4 regions of the Methylocystis echinoides genome follow, and region 3 is predicted to be linked to each of the others. Evidence: predicted binding sites of a transcription regulator. Region 3 holds the regulator's gene; each other region holds the start of a gene.

Region 1 (4,770 bases), 240 kb from region 3:
CGTAGTGTAGAGCATCTGCCCGAAGGGCGACAGCGCCACCAGCTTGCCGCCGACGAACTGCGGATTCGCCAGCATGAAGGTGCCGAGCGCGACAAGGCCCGTCACGGCGAGGCCGAGCGTCATGTAATTATAGACGCCGAGCATGTAAGCGCGCAGGCCCTCGTCGATCTCGGCCGTGGTCGACCGGGCGACCCCGCGGCCGTAGCCGAAGCTCGAGTTGCGGTCGTAGTGAGACATAGCGATCCTCTCGATCTCCGAGGCCTTACGCGCGTGCGGACTCGCCCTCGCTCGTGGCCTCAACCATTATGGCTTCCAGCAATATGGCTTGGCCCGAATTGGGTGGCAAGGCGGGCGCGGATGAACTCTTGTTAAGGTGGCGCCTTGCTTAACGGCGGGAAAAAGACGTCCCTGCGGCGGGTCGGCGGCCCGCGGCGCGCCGAGGTCACGCTTTCGGCTTGCGGCTTTTCGCAGTTGCGAAGGGCGTTTCGACCTCGCGGCGGGCGCCCGTGCGTCGCTCGATGAGGCCGACCCACAGCCCCTCTGGAGCCGCCACGGCGACTGCGCGGCATGCTGCAAAGCCGCATAGATGACCGATTGTCGCACCCTTGCTGTACGAGGGGAATACGCTAACATCGACCAAATGGCGTCGCGCGCTCCGCGGACGGGCGGCGCTCAACCAATTTATCCTGAGAGTCGCGTGTCCTTGTCACACGGAGACCAGGAGGACAGCATGAGTGGCGACGGTTCAACTTTGTTGCTTTACATGAGGCCCCTCAAGCGCTTGGCAATCGCCGCGGCGCTCGCCGCCGTCGCCGGTTTTTCGGCGGTCCCGGCCCAGGCGCATGGCCGGCTCGGTGCGGCCGAGGGGCGCTGCCGCCTGTTCATCGGGCCGGACACCATGAACTTCACCGGTTATCTGCCGGAGGCCTCGAAGAACGAGTTCTGCGAGGACATTCCCTCCACGGGACCGATGATCATGGTGCTCGACGCCGAGCAGGACGAACTGCGCGACATGAAAATCGAGTTGCGAATCGTCAAGGACGTCGGCGGCGAGGACAAGGAGAGCGAGAACCTCGAGGCGGTCACCGTGGCCTACCAGCCGCCCAAGAGCTACCCGACCGGGACGGTTAATTTCGAGCACAACTTCAAAGAGGGCGGCTATTTCGTCGGCATCGTGACCGTCACGGGCGACCACGGCGAGCGCTGGGTGTCCCGCTTCCCCTTCTCGGTGGACCGGACCTTTTTCCGCGACCTTCCCGTCTATCTGACCATGGGTCTGGGAGTCATCGCGGCCTTTGTGATCTACCTGATCCATCGCCGCCGGACTCCGCCGCCGCAAATTTCGACGGCCGCCGCGGCGTTCAAGTCGCCTCAGCAGACGTTCGACCTGCCGGACGACCCCGACGCGCCGGCGCCGGACGAGGGCGAGGCGGCCGGCGAACCCAAGGACGAGGCTGCCGCTGGCAAAGGCGACGACGACCACGACGATACGGATAAATACAGGACGGCGGCGGAGTAAGGCGCTCCTTTAAGGAAGGCGAGGCGGTCACACAGCGGGACCGCCTCTTTTTCTTAGTCGTCTCCGCCGTCGATCTGGCGGCCGATAATGGCGATGGCGCGCTGGTAGACCGAGGCGGCGTTCCAGGCCTGAATCGCCTCGAAATTGGGTTCCCCGGGCTGATAGCCTGCGCCGGGACGCCAACCATGGGCATGCAGGAAATTCGCCGTCGCGACCAGCGCCGCCCCGGCGTTGTCGAGATTGCCGCCGCCGCCATAGTTCAGGATGTTCTTCGGCAGGAATTGGGTCTGGCCGATCTCGCCGTGCATGGAGCCGCGCGCGTTCGGGGACAGCGTCCCGTTGTCGATCAGCTTGAGGGCGGCGTAGAGCTGATCGGTGAAATAATCTGAACGGCGGCAGTCATAGGCGAGGGTCGCGACGGCCGAGAGCGCGTGCTGATTGCCGTGCACTGCGCCAAATCCCGTCTCCATGCCCCAGATGGCGATGAGCGGTCCCGGCGGCACGCCGTACCGCTGCTGGATCGACGAAAATAACGCCCCCTGAGAGCGCTTCAGCTGACGGCCGCGCGCGACGATGGCGGAGGCGCCGCGTTTCGACATGAACTGGTCGAGCGACAGTCGGAAGCTCTTCTGACCCCGGTCGGCCGAAATGGTCGCGGCGTTGTAATGCGTGTTCATCAATGCGGCGATGCCGGCCTGGCCGACGCGCCCCTGCGCTTCTTGCGCAAAATTTTGCTTCCAGTTTTCAAAGCCGCCCGGGCCATTGCCGCATTGCGCCGCCTGCGCCGCCCCGCCAGCCGCGCCCGCGGCGAAAGCCAGCGCCGCGGCGCTCAAGAAAAACCTTTTCATCGGGCCTCCTCCGGGGCTCGTTCGACATGCCGCGAGCCTAACCAATTTTGTCCCGGCGGCAACTGCTCGGCGAACAGGCTGGTTTATGTTCGCATATTGTTCTTGCCGAGGGGAGAGCCTCAGGCTAAGGTCAAGCTATCGTCTTTCGACAGTTCCAGGAGCGCGCGGTCATGGCGGTGCGGGTGGCGACGGTCGCCTTCGAAGGGGTGGAGGCGCGACCCGTCGATGTGCAGGTGCAGATTTCGCCTGGGGCCGTCGTCTTCAACGTCGTGGGGCTGGGCGACAAGGCGGTGGCCGAGTCGCGGGAGCGCGTGCGCGCGGCGCTGATCGCCTCCGGCCTCGCATTGCCCGCCAAGCGCATCACCGTCAATCTGGCGCCGGCCGACATGCCCAAGGAGGGCAGTCATTACGATCTGCCTATCGCATTGGGCGTCATGGCGGCGATCGGCGCGATTCCCTCTGATGCGCTCGAGGGCTTCGTGGTCCTGGGCGAGCTCGCGCTCGACGGGACGCTCACGCCCGTCGCTGGCGTCCTGCCGGCGGCGGTGGCGGCGAACGCACGGGGGCAGGGGCTGATCTGTCCGAAGGAATGCGGCCCGGAGGCGGCTTGGGCGTCGCGCGACATGGACGTTCTCGCCCCGCGCTCGCTCATTCAACTCGTCAATCACGTCAAGGGCGTCCAGGCCCTGGCGCGCCCGGAGCCCGCCATTCGCGCCCGCGCCGTCGACATGCCGGACCTTGCCGACATCAAGGGACAGGAGAGCGCCAAGCGCGCGCTGGAGATTGCCGCCGCGGGCGGACACAATCTTTTGATGAGTGGTCCGCCGGGCGCGGGAAAGTCCATGCTGGCGGCCCGGCTGCCCTCGATCCTGCCGCCGCTCACCCCCCGCGAGCTGCTCGAAGTCTCGATGATCCATTCGGTGGCGGGGCAGATCGCCGGTGGCGAATTGACCGATCGGCGGCCCTTTCGCTCCCCGCATCATTCGGCCTCGATGGCGGCGCTCGTCGGCGGCGGGACGCACGCCCGGCCGGGCGAAATCTCGCTTGCCCACCACGGCGTTCTATTCCTCGACGAATTGCCGGAGTTCCAGCCGCAGGTTCTCGACAGTCTGCGACAGCCGCTCGAGACGGGAGAAGTCGCCGTCTCGCGGGTCAATCATCGCGCCGTCTATCCGGCTCGTTTCCAGCTCGTCGCGGCGATGAACCCCTGCCGCTGCGGGCATGGGCGGGACCCGGGCTACGCCTGCCGGCGCCAGCCCAACGAGCGCTGCGTCGCCCAGTATCAGGCGCGCCTGTCGGGTCCGCTGCTCGACCGCTTCGACCTGCAGATCGAAGTGCCGGCCGTCAGCGCCGCCGATCTCGTCCTGCCGCCGCCCGCCGAGGGATCGAGAGAGGCGGGCGCGCGCGTCGCCCATGCCCGCGCCGTACAGCGAGATCGATTTGACGCGCTGGGCCTCCCGGGCGTTACGACCAACGCCGCCGCGCCGGCCGCGGTCATCGAACGCGTCGCCGAGCTGGACGCCCCGGGGGCGGCGCTCATCCGCGAGGCCTCCGACCGCTTCGCGCTCACCGCGCGGGGCTTCCATCGGGTCTTGAAACTCGCCCGCACGATCGCCGATCTCGACGGCGCAGACCAAGTGTCGCGCCCCCATCTTGCCGAGGCGCTCGCCTATCGTTCGGGACTCTCGTCGGGACGAATCGCGGCGTGACCGCTTTGGCCCTCCTTCTCCTCTTCAGTGCCGGCGTCCTGTTGACGGCCGCCGCGTTCGTGGCTTTCCGCGCCCATCGGCGCAGCGTCGCGCTCGACATCGAAGTCGCGGAGTTGCGCGCGGCGGCGGCGGCGCGCAGGAAGGCGGAGGCGGCGACTGTCGCCAAGTCGCGCTTTCTTGCGGTCGTAAGTCATGAAATCCGGACGCCGCTCAACGGCGTCATGGGGTTGGCCCAGCTCCTCGGCATGACCCGGCTCGACGCCGAGCAGGCGAGTTACGTCGAAGCGATCGGCGACTCGAGCAGGGCGCTCGCTCAACTGATCGACGACATTCTCGATTATTCGAAATTGGAGGCCGGCAGGGTCGCCTTGCGTCGCGACAGCTTCGCGCCCGCCGGGCTCGTCGAAAGCGTCGTCGAATTACTGGCCCCACGCGCCCAGGCGAAGGGACTGGAAATCGCGAGCGTCGTCGCGCCCGATGCCCCGCGCGAGATCACGGGCGATCCGGCGCGTTTGCGTCAGGTTCTGATCAATCTTGTCGGCAACGCCGTGAATTACACCGAGCGAGGCGGCGTCGGCGTGCGGCTGTGGCGCGACGGCGAGACGCTGCGGATCGACGTGCGCGACACGGGCCCGGGCGTGCCCGCGGCGGCGCGGGAGGCCATCTTCGAGGATTTCACGCAGGTGGATCCCTC
Region 2 (4,770 bases), 1.5 Mb from region 3:
CATGGACTTCAACCCCGCCGACGGCGCGCTGTGGTTTACCGATAATCAGTCGAACGAAATGGGCGACGACACGCCGCCCGGCGAGCTCAATCGCGCGCCCGTCGCCGGCCTGCATTTCGGTTTTCCCTGGTATGGCGGCGGCCACGCCCGCACGCCGGAATATGCCGACGAGCCGCCGCCGGATGGCGTCGTCTTTCCGGAAGTCGAAGAGGCGCCGCACGCGGCCGACCTCGGCATGATCTTCTACACGGGCGCGGCTTTTCCCGAGAAATACCGGGGCGGGATCTTCTCCGCCCAGCATGGCTCCGGCGGCCGCGAGCCGCCGCTCGGCGCAAGGCTGATGTTCACGCCCGTTGGGCCCGATGGCAGAGCCGGGCGAAGCGAACCCTTCCTCGAGGGCTGGAACAAGGGCGTCACGCCCTATCTCGCCCGGCCGGTCGACGTGGCGCAGACTCCGGACGGCGCCCTGCTCGTCACCGACGACCAGAACGGCGCCGTCTACCGCATTCGCTACCGCCCGAGCCCCATCGCCCGCAATTGAAACGGCGCCATTGGCGCCGGGCTTGGCGGGAACCATGTTTCGTCTCGGACAGGAGATCGAAACATGCAGATGGCGATCCGTAAGGCGGACGCGCGCGGCGCGGCCCGGCTCGGCTGGCTCGACAGCCGGCACAGCTTTTCTTTCGGCGACTATTACGATCCGGCGCATATGGGCTTCGGGCCCTTGCGGGTGATCAACGAGGATCGCGTCGCGCCGGGCGGCGGCTTTCCGACGCATCCTCATCGCGACATGGAGATCATCTCCTATGTGCTCGAGGGCGCGCTGGAGCATCAGGACAGCACCGGCGGCGGCGGCGTTCTGCGTCCCGGCGAAGCCCAGCGCATGACCGCGGGGACGGGCGTGCGCCACAGCGAATTCAACGCTTCCGACCGCGAGCCGGCGCATTTCCTGCAAATCTGGATTTTGCCGGAGCGCGAAGGCCTCGCCCCCGGTTATGAGCAGAAGGCCTTCCCCGCGGCGGAGCTGCGCGGGCGGTTGCGGCTGATCGCCTCCCGCGACGGCCGCGACGGGGCGCTCACCCTCCATCGCGACGTCGACCTCTATGCGACGCGGCTCGGCGCAGGGGAAAATGTGACGCTGCATTTGGCGCCGGGGCGCGGCGCCTGGGTGCAGGTCGCGCGCGGCGACCTCCTCGTGAATGGCGAGCGGCTCGCCGCCGGCGACGGCGTCGGCGTGACGGAAGCGGATGAACTGCGCCTCGAGGGGGTCAACGAGGCGGAGGCGCTTCTCTTCAACATGCGCATGTGAGACATGAAGGCACACGTTCGCGGCGACGTGGCGCAGGCTTGCGTCGCTGCGCGCGCAACCACGGCAAGGCTTCGGAGAGGCTGTGAAGGCGGACGACGAGCAATCGCTGGTCTTTGGCGAGAACGCGGCGGAATATGCAGCGTTTCGACCGGATTATCCCGAGGCGCTTTTCGCCTGGCTCGCCGAAGCCGTCCCCGCGCGGGGCCTCGCCTGGGATTGCGGCGCCGGCAGCGGCCAGGCGGCGTTGGGGCTCTCGCCCTATTTCGACCGCGTGCTGGCCACCGAGCGCGACCCGCGGCAATTGGCCTTGGCGCCGAAACGGCCCAATATCGACTACCGCCTCGCCGCCGCGGAGGACGACCCTGGCCTCGTTGACGCCGTCGACCTCATCGCCTGCGCCTGCTCGCTGCACTGGTTCGACCTCGCCAAATTCTACCCGCTGGCCCGGCGCGCCCTGAAGCCCGGCGGCGTTCTTGCGGCCTGGACCTATGACTGGCCCTGGACCGGCCGCCCAGCGCTCGACGCCGTGCTGGAACGGCTCAAGACCGACATTCTCGGCGCGTTCTGGGGAGAGACGTCGCATTATTACTTCAGCGGCTACCGCACCCTGCCCTTTCCCTTCCCCGAGCGCGAGAGCCCCGCCTTCACGACGCCGATCGCCGACTCGAAGAAGGGTCTCGTCCGCTTCCTCTCGACCTGGTCGGCCGTGCGCAAATATCGGGAGCGGCTAGGGCGCGACCCGCTCGCCCTTGTGGATAAGGCGCTGGACGCCGCGTGGCGGGCCGATCCGCCGGCCGCGCCGCTCAGGGTTCCGCTGCATTTGCGCTGTGGTTACAGAGACGTTTGAGTTGAAACGATCTTCTCTTGGGTATCGGAGGCTTGGGAAAAGAACGAAAAAAGAACTTGGCGGCTAGAACAAATCATGCACAATAGCGTTCGAGCACGTTGCCCACGCCCGTCGATTCGTGCCAGAAGGATTTCAAGCCGTGAGCCAAGCCAATCTCCGCCTCGTGGAAGGATCGTCCGTGGACAAGACCAAGGCGCTGGACGCCGCCCTGTCGCAGATCGAGCGCGCCTTCGGCAAGGGCTCGATCATGCGGCTCGGCAAGAATCAGAAGGCCGTCGAGATCGAGACCATTTCCACGGGCTCGCTCGGCCTCGACATTGCGCTCGGAGTCGGCGGCCTGCCGCGCGGCCGAGTGGTCGAAATCTATGGCCCCGAATCCTCGGGCAAGACGACGCTCACCCTACATGTCATCGCCGAGGCCCAGAAGGCCGGCGGCGTTTGCGCCTTCGTCGACGCCGAACATGCGCTCGACCCCGTCTACGCCCGCAAGCTCGGCGTCAATCTCGACGAGCTTTTGATTTCCCAGCCCGACACGGGCGAGCAGGCGCTCGAGATCACCGACACGCTGGTGCGCTCGGGCGCGGTCGACGTGCTCGTCGTCGACTCGGTCGCTGCGCTGACGCCGCGCGCCGAGATCGAAGGCGAGATGGGCGAGGTGCAGCCGGGGCTGCAGGCGCGGCTGATGAGCCAGGCGCTGCGCAAGCTCACCGGTTCGATCTCGCGCTCCAACACGCTCGTCATCTTCATCAATCAGATCCGCATGAAGATCGGCGTGATGTATGGCTCGCCGGAGACGACGACCGGCGGCAATGCGCTGAAGTTCTACGCTTCCGTCCGTCTCGACATCCGCCGTATCGGCGCGATCAAGGAGCGCGACGAGACGATCGGCAACCAGACCCGCGTCAAGGTCGTCAAGAACAAGGTCGCGCCCCCGTTCAAGCAAGTTGAATTCGACATCATGTATGGCGAAGGCGTCTCCAAGGTCGGCGAGCTCATTGACCTTGGCGTCAAGGCCGGAGTCGTCGAAAAGTCGGGCGCCTGGTTTTCCTACGACAGCCAGCGGCTCGGCCAGGGTCGCGAGAACGCCAAGGCCTTTCTGCGGCAGAATCCGGAGGCCGCCAGCCGCATCGAGCAGGCGATCCGCGAAAACGCCGGCCTCATCGCCGAAAAGATTCTCGACGCCGGCGGACCCGACGACGACGAGTAATCCGGCGCCCTTCTCCACTTTACCGATCGAAGGCCCGCCCGTCGGGCCTTTTTCATTGCCGAAACGCTCCCGGACTGGCATATCCGGCCGCAACAGGCGGCGCGCGCGGGCTTGCATCCGGCCCATCGCGACGCGGGCCGTCGGCGGGACGGCCTTCCGCCCGGCAAAGTTTTTCACCATATGACCGGGCGCGCCCGGTCGCCTTCAGAGAGACGCAAAATGAGCAGCGTCAACCAGATACGCTCCGCATTCCTCGACTATTTCGTGCGTAACGGCCACGAGAAAGTCGCGTCCTCTCCGCTTGTCCCGCACAATGACCCGACCCTCATGTTCACCAATGCGGGCATGGTCCAGTTCAAGAACGTTTTCACCGGCGTCGAGAAGCGTCACCAGGCCCGCGCGGCTTCCGCGCAGAAATGCGTGCGCGCCGGCGGCAAGCACAATGACCTCGACAACGTCGGTTACACCGCGCGCCACCACACTTTTTTTGAAATGCTGGGGAATTTTTCCTTCGGCGATTACTTCAAGGAAGGCGCGATCGAACTCGCCTGGGGCCTGATCACCCGGGAATTCCAGCTCCCCGTCGACCGTCTGCTCGTCACCATCTATCACAACGACGACGAAGCCTATGACCTTTGGAAGAAGATCGCCGGCTTCCACGAGAGCCGCATCATCCGCATCGCCTCCTCCGACAATTTCTGGAGCATGGGCGACACGGGCCCCTGCGGCCCCTGCTCGGAAATCTTCTACGACCAGGGCGAGGCGCTCGCGGGCGGGCCGCCCGGCAGCCCTGACGAGGACGGCGACCGCTTCCTCGAGTTCTGGAACCTCGTGTTCATGCAGTATGAGCAGGTTGCGCCGGGGAGCCGCGCGCCGCTGCCGCGCCCGTCGATCGACACCGGCATGGGTCTCGAGCGCATCTCGGCCCTGATGCAGGGCGTGACCTCGAATTACGAGATCGACCTGTTCCGCGCCCTCACCGGCGCGGTGGCCGACTTCACCGGCGCGCCTGTCAACGGGCCGCAGGCGGCGAGCCATCGCGTCATCGCCGACCACTTGCGCGCCTCCTCCTTCCTGGTCGCCGACGGCGTGACCCCGTCCAATGAAGGCCGCGGCTATGTGCTGCGCCGGATCATGCGCCGCGCCATGCGTCACGCGCAGATCCTCGGCGCGCAGGAGCCCTTGATGTGGCGCCTCGTGCCGACGCTCGTCGCCGAAATGGGCCAAGCCTATCCCGAACTCATCCGCGCCCAGGCGCTCATCGTCGATACGCTGAAGACCGAGGAGACCCGCTTCCGCGCGACGCTCGCGCGCGGTCTCGCCATTCTCGACGACGAGACCGCCGGCCTCGGAACGGGCGCAAAGTTCTCGGGCGAAACCGCCTTCAAACTCTACGACACCTACGGC
Region 3 (4,770 bases):
CCACCTCAAAACCTTCCCCATGTGCCGCTGGTCGGGCCAGCTGGGGCCGAAGACGCGGGAGGGCGATCGTCAGGTGCCGGAGGGCTTCTATTCCATCACCCCGGCGCAGATGAATCCGAACTCCTCCTATTACCTGTCCTTCAACGTCGGCTACCCCAACCAGCTCGACAAGGCGCTCGGCCATACGGGCGGCACGATCATGGTGCACGGCGCCTGCTCCTCGGCCGGCTGCTTCTCCATGACCGACGCGCAAATCGCCGAGATCTACGCCATCGCCCGCGCGTCCTTCGAGGGCGGCCAGCAGTCCATTCAGATGCAGTCCCTTCCCTTCCGCATGACGGCCGAAAATCTGGCCAAGCACCGCCTCGATTCGAATATCGGCTTTTGGAGGAACCTCAAGGAAGGCAGCGATCACTTCGAGGTGACGAAGATGGAGCCGGAGGTCGCCTTCTGCGGCCGCCGCTATGTCTTCAACGCCGCGGCGGACGGCCGCATGGACCCGCTCGCGGCCTGTCCGCCCTTGAAGCAGGACCCCGAGATCGTGGCGAGCGTCTCGGCCAAGTCCGCCAAGGACGAGGAGAAAATTGCCGAGCTGTCGCAAAGCGTAAAGCCGGTGCGCGTCGTCTATCAGGATGGCGGCATGCATCCGAGCTTCCTCTCCAAGGTCGCCGAAACGAGCCGCCCGGAGGCAGTCGCGCCGCCGGAAGAGATTGCGCTCGACGACAAGGCGGGGCGCGGCAAAGCCGCTCAGATCGCGTCGAAGTCGCCTGTCGTGACCATGGCGGCGGCCAAGGCCGCGGCGCCGACCCGCCCGACGGAGACGACGAGCGTTGCGCGGGCGCTATCGGCGGACACGCGCCGGGAGATGTCGGCGCTCGCGGCGACGGCCGAGGACGGACCGACGTCATCCATCAAGCGCGCCCTGAAGCTGAAGAAATAGTGGGGCGGCCCCGGCGCCCTGCCGTGACAGAAGTCCGCCCGTGACAGCTGTCCGGGCACGGCGCCAGGCGACGCCAGGACGATGGCGCGAAGGAGCGGGGCGTGCGACGGGGAGGACGAGCACCCCTCCACAAACTTGAAGCGCCTGCCACCCGATTTAGGACCGTCGCTCGTCCAACATAGGCTTTGCCGGCGGCGCGTTCAAGGAAAGGTCGACGGCTCCGCGCCCCTTCGCCCGCCGAGGCCTCCCCGCCATGCTGGAAAGGACCGCGCCGACGCGATTTACGCGCTCGGAATTTAGCAAAATCCGCTCCAACAGCGGCGGGGTCTTCGCGCGCTCCTCCCCCATTTGTGCTTGCGGAACGCAAAGAGAACGTCTAAGGTGTTCATGATTTGTTTGTAGCGCGGGGCCGGGACCTTGATCGGTCGACGCGCGGGCGGTTCTTCCGCGGACAGGGGCGTTTCATGCTGACGAGAAAGCAGAGTGATCTGCTCCGTTTCATTCACGAGCGGTTGAAAGAAACGGGCGTCCCGCCGTCTTTTGACGAGATGAAGGACGCGCTCGACCTCCGGTCCAAATCCGGCATCCATCGGCTCATTCTGGCGCTCGAGGAGCGCGGCTTCATTCGCCGCCTGCCCAACCGCGCCCGCGCGCTCGAGGTGCTGCGCCTGCCGGAGTCCGCGACGCCGCGGAGCGGGGGCGGCGCCCGCGGAGGCAAATTCGCCCCATCGGTGATTCAAGGCAATCTCGGCCGCGTGCGCCCCCTTGCCGAGCGTGAGGAGGAGGGGAATCAGCCGGTCGCCATCCCAGTCATGGGCCGCATTGCCGCGGGCACGCCGATTTCAGCGATCCAGAGCCGCAGCCATACGATCAGCCTTCCGCCTGACATGCTGTCCAATGGGGAACATTTCGCGCTCGAAGTGCGCGGCGACTCGATGATCGAGGCCGGCATTCTCGACGGCGACACGGTCATCATCAAGAAGCAGGACCACGCCGACACCGGCGACATTGTCGTGGCGCTGATCGAGGATGAAGAAGCGACGCTGAAGCGCCTGCGCAAACGCGGCGCCTCCATCGCGCTGGAGGCGGCCAACCCCGCCTATGAGACCCGGATCTTTGGACCCGACAAGGTGCGAATCCAGGGGAAGCTCGTGAGCCTGCTGCGAAAATATTGACCGGAGCGGCATCGCGTGCGCGGGAGCTTGCCATGGGCCGAGGCTTTCCCGGCTCGCACATAACTACGCATCGCAAGCGGCGAGGAGATCGAAAACCGCGCCATAGCCGCGAGTCGCTTCACTCCATCGATTCCGCTAGCTCCGCCTCGTCGCTCTCCTCATCCTCGGGCGCGGCGGCGAGTTTGACCGTTTGCTGCGGGCGAGGAGACCACGGGCGATCCTCGTCGACGCCGCGCGCCGTCGTCCACAGGGCGCCGCCTTCCTTCGGGAAGCGCAACGAGACCGCGCCTGTATCAGCGAGCCTGATCCGGTCGATAATGAGCGGCGCGGCGCAACCTTCCGGCGCCCGCAGCGGCGTGACGACGATCGCCGCCCGAGCGCAATCTTCGAGGAAAGCCGCGCGCGCGGAAACGAGCGCCACGAAGCGCCCGTCCACGAGACGGCCGACGCAGCCGTAATCGTCGCAGGCGATCCCGCCTCTCGCCTCAACGGCCGCGCGGCCGTCGGCGTCGGCGCGCAGCCATTGTTCAGCGGCGAAGGCGCCGGGTTTCTTGCCGAGCAGCGCCAGTTCGCCCGAAGGCAGGCGGATCGCTGCGGCGTCTCCCGTCGCCGCCACCGCCAGATCGAAGCCTGCGCCGCTCTTTGCGCCGATGAGCCCGATGAGGGCCAAGGGAATGGCGCTCGCACGCAGCGCCCATGTCCGCCACAGCACGGCGGAGAGGACGGCGAGGGCGAGAAAGACGATCGCCCAGGGCGCAAAAGCCTTCACCTGCAGGCTGGCCCCCGGCGCGCTGGCGATGAGCCCGGCGAGCCAGGTGACGAGATGAATGCCCATCTCGAGCCAGCGCCAAATGAGGCCGTCGAGGCCAAAAGGGTACAGCGTCGCGCCGAGCAGCGCGCAGGGCACGGCGAAGAATTCGATAATGGCCAGAGTCAGCGGATTGCCGATCAGCACATAGGGGCTGAGTTCGTGGAAATCATAGGCCATGAAGGAGGCGGTGGCGGACGTCGCGCAGAGCGTTGCGACGAGCGGCGCGCCGGGCCCGTGCAGCAGACGATCGAGGAGGGCCTCCCGCCATTCCGAAAAGCGGCCCGGGGTGGAGATAATCCGACGCTTCGCATGGCTTCGCGCCAGTGCCGCGCCGCGCCATTCATAGACGGCGATGAGCGCCGCGACCGCGGCGAAGGAAAGCTGGAAGCTCGCGCCCAGGATCGCCTCAGGCTCGAAGGCGACGACAAAGAAGACGGCGAGCGCGAGATTGCGCATCGAAAGCGACGGACGATCGACGAGAACGGCCGCGAGCATGATCAGCGTCATGACGAGCGCGCGCTCCGTGCCGACGCGCGAGCCCGTGCCGATGTCGTAGAGAACGGCTCCGACCATGGCGAGCGCCGCCGCCCACTTCTTAATGGGGTAATTGAGCGCGAGCGTCTGCGACGCGGCGAGCAGGCGACGAAAGCCGACGAAGAAGATGCCGGCGACGAGCGTCATCTGCATGCCTGAAATTGTGACGATATGAAAAATTCCGGCTCGACGGATCAGGTCCTTGGCGTGCTCGGACAGGAAATCGCGTTTGCCGGTCACCATCGCCGCCGCAATGGCGCCGGCGTCGTCGCCGATGATCTTATAAATGCGCAGCGCGAGGTCGTTGCGGACACGGTCCACCGCGGCGAAGAAGCGCAGCGACGCTGGCGCGGGGTCGGGAGGCGGCAAGGTCTCGACGCGGCCGAGCGCGCTGCCGACTCCCCCTAACCGCGCGAAATAGGCGTCGCGGGCGAAATCATACCCGCCGGGCAGCGCCGCGCGGGCGGGCGGCATCAGGCGCGCCTTGAGGCCCACGAAGTCGCCGGCGGCGAAGCGCGGCGTTCCGCGCGTGGTGAGGCGCACGCGCGCCGGGACGACGTCGCCCGGCAGGCCTTCGGCGCTGGCGACGCGCAGAACGAAGCGCGCCCCGGTCGGGCGCAGGTCCAGCTCCTCGACGAAGCCCGTCAGTTCCCCCACGCCGATTCGCGGCACGACGGGCGCGGCGACGCGCGCCGTGCGCCATGCGCCGGAACCGAACCCCGCGGCGACGCAGGCAAGGGCAAGGAAGAGCGCATGGGCGCGCGCATGGCGGCGGCGCGTGACGACGGCGAGAAGAGCGAAGACGGCGAGCGCGCCGAAGCAGAGAGCGAGCGAAGGCTCGCGATTAGCGCTGAAATAGAAGACGACGCCCGCGATGCCCGCGACGGCGCGCCACAGAAACGGCCGTCTGAGCTCCGTCTCTTCGGCATAGGCGTCCCGCAGCGCCGCGGCGAGCCGGTCGAGCCACGGCGCAAGTGACAGCGCTCGCCCGCCAAGCTCCCGATGTTCAGCCGCCCGCGCCTCGCTCATCCCCGCCCCCGCAAGGGCGACTGTAATGCCGATGGCGGGCGCGCGCCAACGCCAAGATTACGCTCTCGCGCGGCTCTTGCGCTTTCTGCCGCCCCGCGGCCCCTGGTCCGGCGCGTGGGTCGGCAGGTCCTCGGCGCGCATGTAGCGCACGCCGAGGAAAAACAGGATTTGCGCGTCGCCAATCGGCGGCTCGCTTGGGCGGCGCGGGCTCCTTTCGCGCATCTGGAAGGCGACGACCTCCCCCATATCGACCTCTTTGCGGCGGCTCTGGCCCAAAATGA
Region 4 (4,770 bases), 1.4 Mb from region 3:
CGATCCCCGCGCGGGTGTTGGCCGTGCGTATAGAATCGTTGCGGGACGACGAGGTGAAGATCGTCTTTCGCTCTGGTCATGGCGACGTAGAGCAGGCGGCGCTCCTCCTCGATTTCCGCCGACGCGCCTGTCGCGAGATCCGACGGAATGCAGCCGTCGACCACGTTGAGGAGAAAAACTGATTTCCACTCCCGCCCCTTGGCTGAATGGATCGTCGAGAGGATAAGGAAGTCTTCGTCGAGATGGGGCGGCCCGGCTTCGTCGCTCGTCGCGTCCGGCGGGTCGAGCGTCAATTCGGTCAGAAAGCGCTCCCGCGACGGGTAGCCGCTCGCAATCTGCTCGAGCTGGACCAGATCGGCGCGCCGCGTCGCCGCGTCGTCATAGATGCGGTCGAGCTGCCGCTCGTACCACTCCCGGCAATATCCGATTTCAGCCGGCCAACCCGCCGCGCCGGCTTTGAGATGGTCGATCAAAGCCAGGAACAGGGGCCAGTCGGCGCCGACGCGCGCGGGCGCGGCCACGGCCGCGAGCGCCGCCAGCGGATCCGCATCTTCCTTCATGCCGTCGAGAAGTCGCGTCGCCGTGCTTGGCCCCATGCCGGGCAGGAGCTGCATCAAGCGAAAGCCTGCGACGCGATCGCGCGGGTTCTCGACGAAGCGCAGCAGCGCGAGCAGATCCTTGACATGGGCCGCGTCCAAGAATTTCAGCCCGCCGAATTTGACGAAGGGAATGTTCCGGCGCGTCAGCTCCACTTCCAGCGGCCCGCTGTGATGCGATGTCCGAAACAGCACCGCCTGCTGCTTCAAGGCGGCGCCAGCCTCCCGATTGTCGAGGACCCGCTCGACGACGTATCGGGCCTGATCGGCTTCGTCGCCAACCGCGACAAGCAATGGCCGTCCGCCAGAATTCCGTTCGGTCCAAAGGTTCTTGGCAAAGCGTTCGCGCGCAAGGTCGATAACGGCGTTTGCCGCCGCCAGTATCGGCTGCGTCGAGCGATAATTGCGTTCCAAAGTGACGATTTTGGCCGGCGGATCGAAGCGCGCGGGGAAATCGAGAATGTTGCGAACCGTCGCCGCGCGGAACGAATAGATCGACTGCGCGTCGTCGCCGACGACCGTCACCCCGCGTCCGTCGGGCTTCAAGGCGAGAAGAATAGACGACTGAACGGCGTTGGTGTCTTGATATTCATCGACCAGAATGTGATCGAAGCGCCTGCCCATCTCGGCCGCGAGAACGGGGTCGTTCGTCATCTCGGCCCAGTAGAGCAGCAAATCGTCGTAGTCGAGCACGTTCTGAGCCTGCTTTGCCTCGACATAGGCTTCGAAAAGCCGCTTCAACTCCTCGCGCCAACCTGCGCACCAGGGAAAAGACGTCGTCAGGACGGCGTCGATGTCGGATTCGGCGTTGACGCATCGCGAGTAAATGGAAAGGCACGTTCCCTTGGTCGGGAAACGCCGTTCGGTCTTCGAAAAGCCAAGCTCGTGACGAACCAAATTAATGAGATCGGCTGAATCCTCTCGATCATGGATGGTGAAACATGGATCGAGCCCAATCTGGAGCGCATATTCCCGCAGCAGCCGAGCGGCGACGCCGTGGAAAGTGCCGGCCCAAGGCAGGATCGCTCCCTTTGCTTCCCTGGCTCGTCCCTTCGAGGCGAGCGCATCGCCGCAAATTCGCTCGACGCGCCGCGTCATCTCCATTGCCGCTCTGCGCGAAAAAGTCAGCAACAGAATGCGGCGCGGATCCGCGCCATTGGCGACGAGATGGGCGACGCGATGGGCGAGCGTATTGGTCTTCCCCGAGCCAGCGCCCGCGATGACGAGCAGGGGCGGGCAGTCGATCCTGCCCTGCGCCTCCAGCCCGTGCTCGACGGCGCGCCGCTGTTCGCTATTGAGTTTGTCGAGAAGGCCGTGAGACAAGTGCGAATCACCCATTTGCAGGAGCATTTTGTGTCTTTTCTTGTTTTGTTCGCAATAAGACGGCGCGCTGCTCATTGCTACGCTATGGCTTGAAGAGGTCGGCGCCCCGGCGCGATCCTTCGCGAGTCGAATTGAAAGGGCCCGGGATGACCCAGATTCACACTGTCGAAGGCACGGCCTTTGTCGTGGCGGAATTCCGCAATGAAGAGAACGGGGAACCGCATCCGCTTTATCATGACCGGTTCGTCGGCCTGTTTCTCGACGAGGAATCAAAAAAGGCGGCAGCGAATATTTCTCGGTCTTTCCCCCCGATAAGGAACAATGTGAGGCTTAGAACGCGATATTTCGACGATAAGCTCGATCAACAATTGCGACAGGGATGCCGCCAGGTGGTGATCCTGGGCGCCGGCCTCGACACAAGGCCGCAGAGGATGGCGGCGCCCGGCGTCGTCTTCTTCGAAATCGACGCCCCTGGGATCCAGGCCTTCAAGAAAGCCAGGCTCGAAGAGCGTAACATCGACCCGAATACGACATTCATAAGCGGCGACTACCTGACTGGCTCGATCATCGATCGGCTGACATGCCGTGACTTCAACGTCGCCCTTTCCACTTTTGTCATATGGGAGGGAAACAGCATGTATCTGAGCGACCAATCGGTCCGGCAAGTCCTTGCCGCCCTTGCGCGCGACATTCAAAATTGCACGATCTCCTTTGATTATTTGGCCGAGGCGGTGATTGAAGGCAGGACGGGCGACCCGGAGATAGCGAATGTGGTCCAACGTTTTGCGGCGATGGGAGCGCCTTGGACCTATGGGATCAACGATCCCGAGGCGCTCGGAGCCTCCTGCGGGTTCAGGGTGATCGAGACCGCCACCCTAGCCGATCTCCATCGGGCTTACTGGCCCGGCCGCGAATTGACGTCGCCTCTCTATGATTACTACGCTGTTTGCACGGCGCAGAATCAAGCAGCGGGATAAGGCGCAAAGTGCGAAAGGGCGATCAATCGCCGGCTCTAAATATAACAAAAACGAGCGCTCGCGCCTCGACGGCTAGTCAATGGCCGCCAAAGGAAAAATGCTGGTAGTCGACCGTGTGTTTCCATCTGCCGCCCCATGACCACCCGCGTCGCCCAAAGGCCCGGGTAACGACGTCGCCTTCGGTTATGATCCCCAAAATGTCGCTGCGCCGCTCGTCTGGCTGGTCGTAAGCCCTGCCAGCCTCTGGGGCGGTTAAGCTTCCCTCTCGGTAGGGGTTTTGTACCGGGTTGATATCGATCGCGAGGCCGAGCGCATGCTTCGAAAGCCCGCCGTGATCGGTCAGCCGGCAATTGAAGCCGCTCGTGTTGTTCGCCGCGATCGACTTGTCGTCATCAGCGTCGAAGTCGTCTATGAGACGCATTTGGAAGATGCGGAACTTGCCGTTTCTGTAAATTTCCGCGAAGATTTCGGCGACCTGCGCAGCGACTTTGCGCGCCACGACCATTTCGCCCGTTTGCGTCTCCCCGTGAAAATTCCGGTAAGGAATGCGCATCAGCACGAGATCCCCACGCTGGGCGCAGGGCAGGTCTGGCCGCCAGGACCGGCCCTGCATATAGCTCCATACATGGTCGGGTATCGGGCCATAGCTCGCCTGTGGCGTTTGGGCTTGTGTTGCGAAGGAGGCCGACATTGCTAGCGCCGCAAGCAAGACGGCTGTTGTCGGCGCCTTTTCATTCCATAGCCACATGTCGCGATCTTTCCTTCGCTTGGAATCTGTCAAACACCGCTCGCACGCGCCACATTAATTCACGCTGCGCCGCTGCGAGGCTTCCACAAGACATGCCCACAGCGCACAGTTTCGGGTCGAATAGTGTTGCAATCGCCGAAAAGTCGGGCCTTATTCCATCTTCCCTTTGGGGTGGGAGTTAATGCATGAATGCTGGCGCATCAGCGGATTTTCCTCCGCAATCCGGTCAAGCGGACGGTCCCCTCGATCCTGTCGCGAGCCTCAATTTGACCTTCCGTGCGCTTTATGGCGCCAATCGCGATCAGCTCTTGGCGGAGCTTCCGCTTGCCGCGCTCACCCTGATCGGAACTGGCGAAATCTGGCGCGTCGAATGCGGCGAGCTCGTGAAGCGCTATCAGCCGGTCGAGATGCTTCCGAAGGCAAAAGGATTGATGCATGCCGTCCTCGGCGCCCACGGGACCTGGGGCCAGCTGGTGCGGCGCCAGGATGCCGACTTGGCGCTGCAGGCGGCAATGCGGCTGAACGCAGCGCTCGGCCAGGCCATCGAGCGGGTTTCCGCTGAACTGCCTGTCGAATTGGCCATTCCAGCGCGGGTCGTTTTGACTGAACTACGAGATCTGTCCGATCTCTGGTGTTCCGGCCAGGCGGCGACGCATGATCAACTTCCGGCCGCCTTACGGCGGGTCAAGGGGGAGCTCGAAGAAGTCATCAGAGCCGTTGGTCAAGCGGCTTTTGACTCGCTCACACGTAGTTTCCAGGCGTTTAAGGACGACAGCGATCCGGACGATTGGCGACAGTGTTTCGTCGGCGTCTGTGGCCCGGGCCAGGGCCGGCGTGATAATATCGAGATAGCAGCGGCCATGTCGGTGATGGGCCGCGAGGCCCTTGGGGTTCGCCTGCTCTATTTGGAAAATGCGCTTACGATCCCCGACGGCCTCAAATTCTTGGCGTCGGCGATCGTCGAGAAAGATCTGGGTCAAGCAGTGTTTGACGATCCCTATCGGATGTGGCGCGATCTTTTGGCCGAGGCGGCTGTCGAACATGCCGGCGGAAGCTTCTTTCCTCAGCTCGGACCGGAGCAAGCAGAAGAACGATCGGCCGCACGCTAACGACTCTCGACCTGTTC

The links. The regulator LexA, encoded in region 3, represses DNA repair genes until DNA is damaged. The targets are predictions, from matches to a motif close to TGTTCNNNNTGTGTTCNG.
Region 1: the regulator LexA is predicted to act here: its motif matches at 2,454-2,471, upstream of RVU70_RS14065 (YifB family Mg chelatase-like AAA ATPase).
Region 2: the regulator LexA is predicted to act here: its motif matches at 2,196-2,213, upstream of recA (recombinase RecA).
Region 4: the regulator LexA is predicted to act here: its motif matches at 1,955-1,972, upstream of RVU70_RS06170 (ATP-dependent helicase).

The regions. Positions count from the first base shown of each region.
Region 1 covers NZ_CP156084.1:2,865,311-2,870,080, forward strand. Annotated here, with positions in the region: gene RVU70_RS14050 (Bax inhibitor-1/YccA family protein) at 1-237, opposite strand, end outside; gene RVU70_RS14055 (hypothetical protein) at 731-1,519, shown strand; gene RVU70_RS14060 (lytic murein transglycosylase) at 1,573-2,367, opposite strand; gene RVU70_RS14065 (YifB family Mg chelatase-like AAA ATPase) at 2,538-4,076, shown strand; gene RVU70_RS14070 (ATP-binding protein) at 4,073-4,770, shown strand, end outside.
Region 2 covers NZ_CP156084.1:1,172,127-1,176,896, forward strand. Annotated here, with positions in the region: gene RVU70_RS05605 (PQQ-dependent sugar dehydrogenase) at 1-541, shown strand, start outside; gene RVU70_RS05610 (pirin family protein) at 605-1,309, shown strand; gene RVU70_RS05615 (class I SAM-dependent methyltransferase) at 1,392-2,156, shown strand; gene recA (recombinase RecA) at 2,296-3,363, shown strand; gene alaS (alanine--tRNA ligase) at 3,583-4,770, shown strand, end outside.
Region 3 covers NZ_CP156084.1:2,629,071-2,633,840, forward strand. Annotated here, with positions in the region: gene RVU70_RS12820 (murein L,D-transpeptidase family protein) at 1-940, shown strand, start outside; gene lexA (transcriptional repressor LexA) at 1,405-2,115, shown strand; gene RVU70_RS12830 (ComEC/Rec2 family competence protein) at 2,234-4,489, opposite strand; gene RVU70_RS12835 (hypothetical protein) at 4,547-4,735, opposite strand.
Region 4 covers NZ_CP156084.1:1,272,418-1,277,187, reverse strand. Annotated here, with positions in the region: gene RVU70_RS06170 (ATP-dependent helicase) at 1-1,934, opposite strand, end outside; gene RVU70_RS06165 (SAM-dependent methyltransferase) at 2,105-2,896, shown strand; gene RVU70_RS06160 (M15 family metallopeptidase) at 2,973-3,401, opposite strand; gene RVU70_RS06155 (hypothetical protein) at 3,953-4,753, shown strand.